DNA from 3 places in the Peribacillus sp. QJM3NY_7 genome. Region 3 is predicted to be linked to each of the others. Evidence: riboswitches for the same ligand, from Rfam matches in the RefSeq annotation. Region 3 holds a riboswitch; each other region holds the start of a gene.

Region 1 (4,377 bases), 1.7 Mb from region 3:
CATTTTTGATTCGGAGCCAAACAGCAGAGATGAATATTTTCACGCAAGGCTGCCGCTCGATTGGGTCATTAAGCTTACTTTCAAAAATTTCGTTCTTGGACATACGCATGTCATGACTGTACATGCGCTTATCATCCTGCCGATTACAGTCTTTGCCCTTTATATTATTCTGACAAAAAAATTGTGGAGACAGGAAAAGGTATATGTTTTTTTATTCGGCTTGAATTTCATGCTCTCTGCGTGGTACGCATTTTGGTTTTATAAAGGCTGGCTTCCTTTAACGGAAAGGTTTCACACCCTGGATACTTTTAACTTTGCCAGATTTCACTTTTTAAGGCCGATGATCATTTACTTGGGGTTTGCCCTTGCGATAAAAATCATTTGGGAATACAGCGACTATGCTAAGAAAACCCTTTCTATTTTCATCGCCGTTCAAATACTGATTTTAATCGGTTTCAATGAGGAAATCAGCCACAATAAAAAGCCAACTTTTAAAGAGTTCTATTCAGAAAGCCTTTTTCAGGAAATAAAAGATCATATTGACCGTCCACAAGAAGAATATCGTGTTGCCAGCATTGGGCTGCATCCCGCAATCGCTCAATATAATGGATTTTACACGCTCGATAGCTATAACAATTTTTATCCGCTTTCTTACAAACATCAATTTCGTCAAATAATTGAAAACGAATTGGCTAAGAATAAAAACATCAGAATCTATTTTGATGAATGGGGAGGACGTTGTTACCTATTTACCGATGAGCTTGGGAAGCATTATATGTTCAAGAAAGGCTCGAAGAAAGAGCTGGAAAATTTGGACCTCAACATGGATGCGTTTAAAGGATTAGGCGGAACGTATATATTTTCTGCCATCCCAATCAACAACGCGAAGGAAAACGGATTGGTGCTGGATAGGGTTTTCACGAAAAAAGGAAGCGTATGGAAAATTCATTTATACAGAGTCATGTGAAAAGGGGGGAATAGAATGAATTCACCGATTGTAACGATTGTTGTACCTTGTTATAACGAAGAAAGCGTTTTGCAGGAAACCATTTCGCAGCTTTGTGGATTGATGAGGGGGTTGGTCGATGAAAACGTTGTTTCCGGTCAAAGTAAAATTTTGTTTGTCGATGATGGGAGCAAGGATCAAACTTGGAGGATCATTTACAAAGAAACGATTAATAATGAATATGTTCGCGGGCTAAAGCTTTCCCGGAATGCTGGACATCAAAATGCACTTCTGGCTGGGTTGTTTACAGCCAAGGAAGCCTCAGATTGTGTGATTTCCATTGATGCAGATTTACAGGATGATATTCAAGTCATCCCGGAATTCATTCGTAAATTCAATGAAGGATGTGAAATCGTATATGGTGTCCGCCAGAAAAGGGACCTTGATTCATTCTTTAAACGAACATCTGCAACAGGTTTTTATAAATTGATGAACAAGATGGGGGTTAACCTTGTCTATAATCATGCCGATTTCCGGCTAATGAGCAAAAGGGCGATCATGGAGTTGGAACGCTTTGATGAAACGAATCTTTTTTTACGGGGGATTGTACCGCTCATTGGGTTTAAGACGGACTCTGTTTATTATGACCGTAAAGAAAGATTGGCCGGGGAAACGAAATATCCATTTAAGAAGATGGTTGCTTTTGCACTTGATGGCATTACTTCCTTTTCAGTTACACCGATCCGGCTTGTATTATGGATAGGATGTCTTTCCTTTTTCATTAGCTTACTCTTTGGGTCTTACTTTTTATGGTTGAAATTTTATGGGCAGACCGAAACTGGCTGGACCTCATTGATCACCTCCATATGGTTGATCGGTGGACTACAGTTGATTGCTGTAGGGTTGATTGGGGAGTATATCGGAAAAATCTATAATGAATCCAAACGCCGGCCTAAATATATTGTTGATCTTGATCTATTTAATCCGCTCGATTTTAAAAAACGGGAGCAATTAGAAAATGAACGGAACAGTATTGAAAAACTATCTAAAACAAACTAACTCCTTTATCCGCTTTTTATTGGTTGGAATAGTCAATACAGCGGTTGGACTTACCATCATGCTTTTTCTCATGAATGCTCTTGAATTATCTTACTGGATCTCCACCTTTATCGGCAATGGTACGGGAGCTGTGACGAGTTTTCTTTTGAACAGGACTTTTACCTTTAAAAGCGATATAGAATGGCGGCGAGGAGTTGCCCGTTTCTTTTGCGTCATCCTGATTTGTTATTCCGCCGCTTATTCTATAGGCCAAGCCATTGCAGAATCACTGGAAGGAACCGTTCATTTATCCATACAACAAAATTTGGCTGTTCTGATAGGAACAATCTTTTATACAGTGCTTAACTATCTTGGCCAGAAATACTTTGTCTTTAAAAAAAGCAATTTGAGGCCAATTCAAGAAGGAAGGAACTAAATAGCATAGATCAGTGGAATAATGCCCCCGAAAGGAAGGGAATTAAAAATGGAATCGGAAAGCGAAATTCTGATTTTATGACTATCCAAGCTGGGGCAGATCTGTTTTACTTAATCCATCACGTTACTTCATTTTTCCTTTTGGGGAATCTATCTTTTGTTCATTGTCTTCTTGAATATCTTCCTTTCAGACGTTTACTTTCCTCCTTTCCTACCATCGAATCATGTGTTTGCATGACTTTTGTTATATAAGTCAAGAATAAAACCTCGCTTATAAATAATAATTCTATTTCTGTGCAAAATTTTCATTTACTTTTCCATTTCACGGGAGTATGATAATCAACAGTTTCATATTTCTAAATCGCTTAAACCTTATGGTGCGGGGGACCCGTTATTGGGATTGTCTTTAACAATCCAAGGGGTGAATCCTTTAAAAGGTAGGGCTACTCTTAGGTCCGAATCCGACAGCTAACCTCGTAAGCGTTATATGAGAAGGAAGGTGGAGCTTGTTAGACAAAAAAAATTGATGTCTACAGGTCTATTTAGCTATGACTTGTAGGCATTTTTGTGTTTCGTCTCGTTTTTTTGCGACAGCTGGGAAACATAAACTTATAAATTACATGGTGGTGAATTCTTGATGTTATCTTCTATAAAGAGGTTCTTGATCGGGAGACCTTTAAAATCAAATGCACTTGGTGAACAAAAGCTTAACAAAACAAAGGCGTTGGCGATATTATCTTCAGATGCATTGTCTTCGGTTGCATATGGGCCGGAGCAAATATTGATTGTCCTGATCACGGTCGGTGCTGCGGCATTCTGGTATTCAATCCCTATCGCGATTGGAGTATTGATCCTGTTAACCGCTTTAATTTTGTCCTACAGACAAATCATTTTCGCTTATCCACATGGCGGGGGAGCCTATGTGGTTTCAAAAAACAATTTAGGTGTCAACCCAGGGTTGATAGCTGGAGGATCCTTATTGGTCGATTATATATTAACTGTCGCGGTAAGTGTATCCGCTGGTACGGATGCCATCACGTCCGCTTTTCCCGGCCTGCATGATTATAATGTCCTCATAGCCATTATTTTCGTCATCCTACTTACTATCTTGAACCTTAGGGGGGTTACGGAATCGGCATCTGTCTTGGCCTATCCGGTGTACCTATTCGTTTTAGCCTTGTTCATCTTGATTGGGGTTGGGATTTACAAGATTCTGACAGGAGGAGTCTCACCGGAATTGCATGCGTCAATCGGTACTCCGGTAGCCGGCATCAGTTTATTTATACTGCTAAGAGCATTTGCATCAGGAAGCTCCGCATTGACAGGAGTCGAAGCGATTTCCAATGCAATCCCGAACTTTAAAGATCCAGCACCGAATAATGCTGCGAAAACATTAATAGCGATGGGTTCCTTACTAGCTGTTTTGTTTTCGGGAATCGTATACTTAGCCTATTATTTAAGCATTGTTCCTAGCGCAGAGGTAACGGTCGTCTCCCAGATTGCTGAAGAGATCTTTGGACGGAATTTCATGTATTTCTTCATTCAAGGTACAACTGCATTGATCTTGATACTTGCGGCAAATACTGGATATTCGGCTTTCCCTTTGCTTGCGGTAAATCTGGCGAAGGATAAATTCATACCAAGGGCGTTTACGATAAGAGGGGACCGTTTAGGGTATTCCAATGGAATTATCATACTTGGACTTGCATCCATCATCTTGATAGTCGCAGTTGAAGGACATACGGAAAATCTCATTCCGCTTTATGCGGTTGGTGTATTCATCCCATTTACGTTATCCCAGACCGGGATGATTGTTAAATGGATTCGCGAAAAGCCAAAAGGCTGGATGATGAAATTAACCATTAATTCAATTGGTGCCATAATTAGCTTTATCGTCACGATGATATTCTTTTTAACCAAATTTATTCAGGTTTGGCCTGTTTTGATTTTTTTACCTA
Region 2 (4,377 bases), 1.0 Mb from region 3:
TAAGATATCATTACTTTCATTCTTCATAACCTGACCCCCTCCGAGCTCTCAATCAATAATGTTATTTTATCAAACTTTTGGAGTTTCACGTAAGTTATATAACCCCAATATTAATCATCATCATCTGCATCAGGTAAATAACATGAATCAAAATCCATATTAACCAATAGGAAAAAATATAGGGCCACTTCCCTTTTTGCTGATGCTTCCCCAACTCAAAATGACCGACATTAGCTTTTGAAAACAAATCAACCGTATTTTAAAGCCGGAAGGTAGTTTCATTTCACAACACATGACCTTCTGGGCCGAGAGGAAATGATTTGGTTTTGGGGTAAACAAGATGAAAGGCTTTATGAATTTGGGGGTATTTTGACATCCGGGAAGACGCGTCAAGAAGGTAGTTTCCTCCATAAAACAATTCAACTTGAAGTGCTTGAGTATCTGAAGGAAGCAGAGTTTACAGTCAACTAGAAAAATTAAGGAAGCGCTTTTTCATTCAATAAAAAAATCCAGAGTGACATTTCACTCTGGATTTTTTATATTAAGAAACTTGCTCTAACTCTTTTTTGGAAGGAGGGTTGAATTGACCTTCCCATTTAGAGATGACGATTGCCGCAAGTGAATTACCGATAACGTTTACCACTGTACGTCCCATATCAAGAATACGGTCGATACCGGCAATAAATGCTAGACCTTCAATAGGAATACCGACAGTTCCCAATGTCGCTAAAAGAACTACGAAAGATACACCCGGTACACCCGCAATTCCCTTGGACGTGATCATTAACACTAGCATCAGCGTAATTTGCTCATACGCGCTTAAATCGATTCCGTACATTTGAGCGATGAAGATAGCTGCTAACGCTTGGTATAATGTAGAACCATCAAGGTTAAAGGAGTATCCAGTCGGAATAACAAATGTAGCAATATGTTTTGGACATCCCGCTTTCTCCATTTTTTCCATGAGTTTCGGAAGAACCGCTTCTGAACTTGCAGTAGAGAAAGCAAGAATCAATTCTTCTTTTAGAAGTTTAATCAGCGTAAAGATATTGAATCCGACAAATTTCGCAATAAGACCAAGAATGACTATTACAAAGAAAATCATTGTTCCGTATACAGAAAGCGCTAACTTCCCTAGCGGAATTAAAGATTCCAAACCGAACTTGGAGATCGTCACACCGATTAGTGCAAATACACCGATAGGAGCGAATTTCATGACCATGTTTGTTAGGTAGAACATTCCTTCAGCTGTACCTTGGAAGAAGCGGAATACTGGTTTACCCTTTTCACCGATGGCTGCAATACTAAGCCCAAACAACACGGAGAAGAAAATGATCGCTAGCATATCGCCTTGTACCATAGCTTGAACTGGATTGGATGGTACAATGTGAACGAGTGTATCTACAAACGATTCATGCTGCTTAGTTTCTGCTGTATCCACATATGTGGAAATATCAGTTTGTTCCAGCTTATCCATATTCACACCAGCACCAGGCTGGATGATATTCGCTGAAATTAAACCAACAGCAATCGCTATCATAGTTACCACTACAAAGTATGATAATGATTTAGCACCTAGCTTACCTACCGCTTTCAAATCGCCTACACCAGCAACTGCAACGATAAGGCTTGAAACGATGATCGGCACTACAATCATTTTAATCATTCGTAGGAAAATGTCTCCGAATGGCTGTAAAAAGTTTTGGGCCGTCTCATTACCATAAAAAATGGCACCAACGATAATCCCTAAAATTAAACCAATGAAAATTTGGCTAGCTAAACTTAATTTGAATTTCTTCATTTACTTTCCTCACCTTCCATAAAGTCTTTGATGCAAAAACATTTTTGTCTCGGTAAGGGAAACAAGATACTAATAAAAGAAAGTAATTTTTCTTTTTTGAAAAACTCTGTCTTTACGCCGAAAAAAAAGACACTTCATGTGTCGATTTCTTATAGGCGTGAATATTCACACATGTTCCCTTGAAGACGCTGACGAGGTTAGCTGTCGGGTTAGGATTGGAAACACAAAAAGCCCTTTCATTTCTGAATTCACCCCTAGCGGATAAAATCCACAAAAATGGGTCCCCCGTTCTTGGAATAAGATTAAGCGAGTTAACTTATAATAAAATATTATACTAAAAATGATAATCTGTAAATATTTATTCGCATCCGTTCTAGAAAAAGGTCTTTAAATATGTCTGAATATTCTGTATTATTAGCTATTCTATCTATAATTACTCTTCCTGATTTTTAATCAAATAAGTTATATTGATATAATTAATAAATAATTTGACATCACCTCTCTTGTTGAAGGAATGGTTATTTTTCCAAAATGCCAAGTAACAGGTATCTTACTTTTTCCCTAGAGGTGAATTTTTTATAAGTTGCAACTTTCACTTTTTCAAATTGAATCGGAGTAATAAAATCAGAATGGTTCTTCACGGCCACATTCGGCTTCAGCAGGATGACGTCACCTACCGACGGTCCCTTTATGATTTCCTGCTTTCCTTCAGCCTTAAGACCTTTTGTAATGTAATGTTTATCCACATGGCCTTTATTCGTCAACTTGTAAATATAAGGATGCTTTTGGTATTGTACCGCCTCTATCGGTATGGAGGGTACACCGGCTTTCTCATTGGTTATTACAGTAAGATTCACTTTCGATCCCACCAACAGAGGTTCCGTTTCCGTTTCTTCGCCTTCCGGTTCGATTAAAGCCTGAAATGGAAATCTGTTATCTTTTTTTAATGATGGCTCTTCAGCGGGATAGGAATGGATACGGCCTATCGTCCCTTTCAATGCCTTTTTTGAATCAGAGGAACTTGCTTTTATAGTCATGCCCACTTCAGCCTTTTTCATTTCCTCCCCGGAGAAATACCCTTCAATTGCCATATTTGTCGAAACGATGGATATAATGGGATTATCAAGGTTTTTATTGATTTTTTTAACGACACCATCAGCCTCGCTCGTCGTCACAATTGCACTGGACTGCTCCTCAATCGAACTTAATTGAACGTCAAGCATTTTCACTTTTTCATCCAACCTGTTTTTTTCTAGTTCCTGCTTGTACATTTCTTGCTCAATGTTACTTTTAATAAGGTCTGAAGTGCTTGTCGTTATATCAATATTCAAGTTTTTTTCCACCGATTCATCAATTGCCGCTTCAGGTTCACTGTTCACGGTCCCCTGATAAGACCTCAATTCCCCTATGTATTCCTCAATCCCTGCCCTTTCCCCCTCAGCTGCCGTTTTCTCCGCTTCCAAACTCACTTTAAGCGCATCAAGTTCGGTCGCCTTATACTCAAACAACGAGGAGCCAGCCGTAATCGAATCGCCTTCTTTTACAAGGAATTTCTTAAAATCATTTTTCTTGGCATCAAAATAGATATCATACTCTTCTACTGGTTTAATTACCCCATTTGTTTGAATAGTATCCGTAATTGTATCTTTTTTTACCTTAGTCCAGTTTTCAACGAAAACCGTCCGTTCCACTTTGCTTTCCTTTTTTTCAATAAGGTATAAGTTAACGGTTATTAACACTATCGACGCAACGGAGACCGCCGCTATTTTCCAGTTACCGCTCATTCATTTCACCCGCTTTATACAAATACGCCTACTTGGATGTATCCTAAAAAGGCTTTAACAAACCATGTGGCCAAATAGAATAGAACAATCATTAAAAGGACCAAATAATTATTACGTTCTGTAAATTCCTTTAAATAAAAATATTGCAGAGCAATAATGAGAAATTGAAAAATGGTAATTTCACTGAAAAAGTGAATGAAATAATCGCTTCTGAGAAAATACTGACTGATGATCCCCAAAGAAAAAGGATTGGCATCGCTGCCTATATCCATTAAAACGAATAAGGGAATCAATAATATTTTTTCCACTAATTGCAGGCCAAAAAGAATCATTTGAACGATAACTAATTTTATATAGGGGATATCAGTAACGATCCAAAAGAATAGAGCTGCTAAAAATATGTATATGGAAGGGTGGATTATTCCTGTTATTATATTGCCGCTCAAAATCAGCAACTTTGCTGCTTCAAATTCATTGGCGCTCATCTTCGTGATTTCTTTGGAAAATGATTCTGAACCAATCCCAAAATATCCCCCAACGGCGAATACTATAAGACTAAGAAAATATATAAATATTAATTTCAATCCAAACTTTGTGACTGCCTCTGCACTTTGCAGCTGATAACGACTCCGATAAGGCTGTAAAATGCCCTTTAACAATCCGACCTGGTACACCATAATTGGTCCTCCTGCAAAAAATGATATATCATCATACATTTTATCCTATTTTGGAAACAATTGCAGAAATAAGGAATGAATATACAAAAAAAACACATAAGCCTTTCCTTTTAAA
Region 3 (4,377 bases):
GCAACCCGAACGTTCAAATCATTCGTCAGCTGTACGATTTCAGCTGCATATTGAATGCGTTCCCTTCGTTCCTTTTTCGAAAAACGGTATAGCTTCGCAAAAAATTCGAGGTTTTCAGCTCCCGTCAATTCTGTATATAAAGCATCGGACTGTGCCATATAGCCGACATCCATTAACAGGGCTTCATTTGGCACTTCATGATCCAGAACCGTGACTTTACCCGTATCGGGTTTAATCAATCCGACAATCATTTTAATCAAGGTCGTCTTTCCGCATCCGGATGGACCTAGCAAACCAAAAATTCCGCTTTTTTCAATATCCAGGCTCATTGGCTGAATGACCTTCTTCTGCTTGAAACCCTTAGCAATTCCATCAATGGAAATCGCCTTTTTCATTGCACACACATCCTCCCTCTTTAATTAACACGGTGTTGAGTGTATCATCATTCTAAGGTAGCATTCGGTCTAATACAATCAACACATTTGGAAAAATGTTTAGTGAAGGAGACATTCCATGGCATCGATTCATGAGGATATGGTACAAAAGACGAAAAAACAGATACAACATCATTTTATTGCACTTATCGAAGCAGAGGGGTTCTCACATGTATCCGTGAAGAAAATTGCAGAGCGCGCCAATATTAATCGGGGCACATTCTATTTGCACTACACAGATAAATATGAATTGATGGATCACTTACAGCAGGAATTGTTACATGAACTTCAAACCCGCATTACTGCCATTTTGCCTAAAGAGGCTTTTTTGGCTCTTAATCAACAGCAACTTTATCCGCCTTTCATAGCGATTTTTCAATTCATCAGTGAACATGCTCACGCATTAAGGGCCATTCTTGGTGATCAGGGAGACCCTTCTTTTGCGAAAAAAATAAAACGGGTTTTCGGTGAAGTACTGTTGGAGCGTTTGATCAGCCTGCATCCTGCAGCTAAAGATGAAGCATTCCGCATGTATATGCACGCCTTCCTGACATCGGCGATTTTAGGGGTGATTACTGAGTGGCTGGAGAACTGTGAGGAACAAACGGCGGAAGAAATGGCGAAAATCCATTTTCAAATCTTGAACTTCATCAGCCAATTGCGCACATTCATCCAATGAACGATTTTAGTTGGAGATACCTATTCCACACAAAAGAATGGAAGGGTATTTCCAGGATACTAATGCATTTCTTAATGTCATCGCTTCTCCCCCTTTGACCGTACAATAAAAAACCCCGTCCCCAAGGAACGCGACCAATTTGCGATGCCCCCCATACATACCCAACAATCCTCGATTGCTCTCGGAAAGTGGTCATTTCATTTCATTTTACTTTTCTCTTCTCTACGTCCACATTATTAATTACTAAATTTTAACATTAATAGTTCGATACTGTAAATAACGCAAAAAAACTCATTAAATATAATGAGTTTAAAAGCAAAACAAGATATGGATTTTTCGCTCACCGTTCCTGGATAGAACACAGGGATTACAATAATTGAATACCGCTATGAATGTTGGAATCAGTTGATTTACCTTGGGGAAAACAGTTTTAAAAACGGATTCTTTTTCTTATCCGTTATCCTTAATTCATTCATGATGATTTGATCCTCATGATCGGCTATCCATTTCCTTAGTGCATCTTTATCCTGGCATTGTGTTAAATATGTTTGGCCACCCTTGCCTGTAGCATTGATAACATATCTATTGAACGTCTTCTCCATAATTGCCCGCCTTTTTAATAAAATGTATTGAATTTAACTAATAATGTACTGCTTTTTTCTTTATCTTTTACAAAAGAAATATAATATATCTATTACAAATTTTGATTGGCAATAGCATGTTCTGCTTGAAATTATTGAATAAAGTACATCGATGCCGGTTATCATAATTGGATTAATCGAACCTATCATAATGTGCTAACTAATATTTGTCAATACGTTTTTTTAATGTAAATAAAACGTAAATTTTCAGTTTTGTTAAAGAAATATATTTTTCCGATTTAGGGGTTTACAACTGCTAAATGATGGGAGTAGAATACGTTTATCAATTTAATGCATTTCGGCCAAAACTCATGGTAAATGAGTACGGAGGACCCAATCATTTGGGGTTAATTCTGCCTTGCAGAAGGGATGAGATCAGCTCTTTCGCCATCCTACCCGTCAGCTAACTTCGTCGGCTAAAGCGAAGGAGGTCATAAGACCGCCTATTTCGGGAGCTTTTTTTGCACGCTTTTTGTGGCAATACAGCTATTCGATGTTTTCGCAGGTCTTTTTATTATGCTTTTAAAAAGATTCGAAAAGCAGATTGTTGATTAAAAGTCATACAGTAGGGATGATCATTTGAGAATGACAAAAAATTTATTGGATCCGCCAAAAATACTTGTACTCGGCTTTGCCATCCTGATACTTATCGGGGCCTATTTATTGACCCTGCCGGTTTCCACAGAAAATGGCCATGGTCTTTCTTTTCTGGATGCTTTATTCACCTCGACTTCCGCTACATGTGTAACAGGGCTGGTCGTAGTGGACACGGGATCGACCTTCACCACTTTTGGTGAGTTGGTCATCTTAACACTGATTCAGATAGGCGGCTTAGGGTTCATGTCATTTGCGACGTTTTTCTTTTTCCTTCTAGGCAAAAAGATTTCCTTAAAAGGCAGGTTACTCTTGCAGGAGTCCTTAAATAATCTATCCATGGCGGGTGTAGTCAGATTAGTGAAACGGCTTTTAATTTTCACGGCCATCATTGAGGGTGTGGGTGCCCTTATCTTATCGATTCGCTTTTCTTTTGACATGCCAACCGGCAAAGCGATCTATTACGGGGTTTTTCATTCCGTCTCGAATTTCAATAATGCCGGCTTTGATTTAATGGGGGAATTCAGGAGTTTGACCCCATATGCATCGGATCCATTCGTAACCCTTACCGTCGCCTTCCTCATCACGGTTGGCGGGATAGGCTTTATCGTGATGAATGAACTATACGAATATCGGAATGCACATCGTTTATCCGTACATACGAAGATCGTTCTGACGACTAGCGTGACCCTTACGATTGCCGGCGCGATTTTAATCTTTTTATTCGAATACGGCAATGCCAAGACATTGCAGCCTTTATCTTTCATGGGTAAAATGCTGTCGTCCTTATTTCAATCGGTATCACCAAGGACGGCAGGCTCCAACACGCTGAATATCCCTGATTTAACACAGCCTGCATTACTGCTCATCATTTTCTTGATGTTCGTTGGGGCATCACCCGGATCGACTGGCGGCGGGATTAAAACGACGACATTGGCCACGCTTGTAGGAACGGTTTGGTCACAGATCAAAGGTAAGGGTGATGTGGTCTTGTTCCGTCACCGCATCGTGAGTGAAACGATCTTTAAAGCATTATCCGTTACGTTCATTGGTGTATTCATGGTTTCCATCATCTCCATTCTGCTGACCATCACTGAAAGCGGAACTGATTTCTTGATGATTTTGTTCGAAGCCACTTCAGCATTCGCCACCGTGGGACTTTCAATGGGTTTGACCCCGGAATTATCACCGGTTGGCCGGATGCTCATCATTTTCACGATGTTTGCAGGCCGTGTCGGTCCTTTGACTTTGGCCTTTGCTATCGCCATGAGGCGCAAGCCAGATCCGTTCCGACGTCCAAAAGGGAAAATCATGATTGGTTAATAATGAATGAAGGAGTGTAAAAGATGGGAAAACGACAATACGCCGTGATAGGTTTAGGCAGATTCGGAACCAGTGTGGCCCATAGATTATATACGGCAGGCCAAGAGGTCTTGGGTATTGATGTGAACGAGGAAAGAGTCGAAAATGCGGAACTGAACGTTACCCATGCCGTCATGGCGGATACGACCGAAGAAGAGACATTGAAAGCAATCGGAATCCGTAATTTCGATTGTGTCATCGTAGCCATCGGAAATGACATGCAATCGAGCATTTTAACTACCTTGCTTTTAAAAGAGCTTGGGATCAAAAAAGTCATTGCCAAAGCACTTAATAAAAATCACGGTCAGGTGCTCACAAAAGTCGGTGCCGACTGGGTCATCTATCCTGAGAGGGATATGGGGGAACGGGTCGCGAACCAGCTCCTTTCCCCTAACATGCTGAACTATATCGAGCTTTCTAAAGAATACAATATCGAGGAAATCATCCTCCCCATGAGCATGAAGGGAAAAAGCCTCAGGGAGCTTGATTTACGGGCAAAATATAATATCAGCGTCATTGCCATCGTGAGTAATGGAGAAATCATCATAGCACCGTCACCGGATCAGGATATCCATGAAAAAGATATGCTTTTAGTGGTTGGCAATAAAGAAGATCTAGCCGTCTTTGCCAATATTGAATAAAATCCGGCAGGTTCCGGCTCTTGCTC

What was found. Region 3 has a riboswitch for cyclic di-AMP ahead of AC0VX1_RS23095 (TrkH family potassium uptake protein). Riboswitches for the same ligand answer to the same signal wherever they lie in the genome.
Region 1: it holds a riboswitch for cyclic di-AMP, as region 3 does, so the genes downstream of both, AC0VX1_RS04530 (APC family permease) here and AC0VX1_RS23095 (TrkH family potassium uptake protein) in region 3, are expected to answer to the same signal.
Region 2: it holds a riboswitch for cyclic di-AMP, as region 3 does, so the genes downstream of both, AC0VX1_RS01410 (cation:dicarboxylate symporter family transporter) here and AC0VX1_RS23095 (TrkH family potassium uptake protein) in region 3, are expected to answer to the same signal.

What each region holds. Positions count from the first base shown of each region.
Region 1 covers NZ_CM149663.1:949,743-954,119, forward strand. Annotated here, with positions in the region: gene AC0VX1_RS04515 (DUF6044 family protein) at 1-967, shown strand, start outside; gene AC0VX1_RS04520 (glycosyltransferase family 2 protein) at 983-2,005, shown strand; gene AC0VX1_RS04525 (GtrA family protein) at 1,965-2,420, shown strand; cyclic di-AMP (ydaO/yuaA leader) riboswitch at 2,772-2,918, shown strand; gene AC0VX1_RS04530 (APC family permease) at 3,057-4,377, shown strand, end outside.
Region 2 covers NZ_CM149663.1:264,958-269,334, reverse strand. Annotated here, with positions in the region: gene AC0VX1_RS01415 (hypothetical protein) at 1-27, opposite strand, end outside; gene AC0VX1_RS01410 (cation:dicarboxylate symporter family transporter) at 542-1,801, opposite strand; cyclic di-AMP (ydaO/yuaA leader) riboswitch at 1,973-2,120, opposite strand; gene AC0VX1_RS01405 (efflux RND transporter periplasmic adaptor subunit) at 2,320-3,585, opposite strand; gene AC0VX1_RS01400 (hypothetical protein) at 3,600-4,262, opposite strand.
Region 3 covers NZ_CM149663.1:4,794,762-4,799,138, forward strand. Annotated here, with positions in the region: gene AC0VX1_RS23080 (ABC transporter ATP-binding protein) at 1-395, opposite strand, end outside; gene AC0VX1_RS23085 (TetR/AcrR family transcriptional regulator) at 514-1,113, shown strand; gene AC0VX1_RS23090 (hypothetical protein) at 1,524-1,715, opposite strand; cyclic di-AMP (ydaO/yuaA leader) riboswitch at 2,045-2,187, shown strand; gene AC0VX1_RS23095 (TrkH family potassium uptake protein) at 2,340-3,671, shown strand; gene AC0VX1_RS23100 (potassium channel family protein) at 3,695-4,351, shown strand.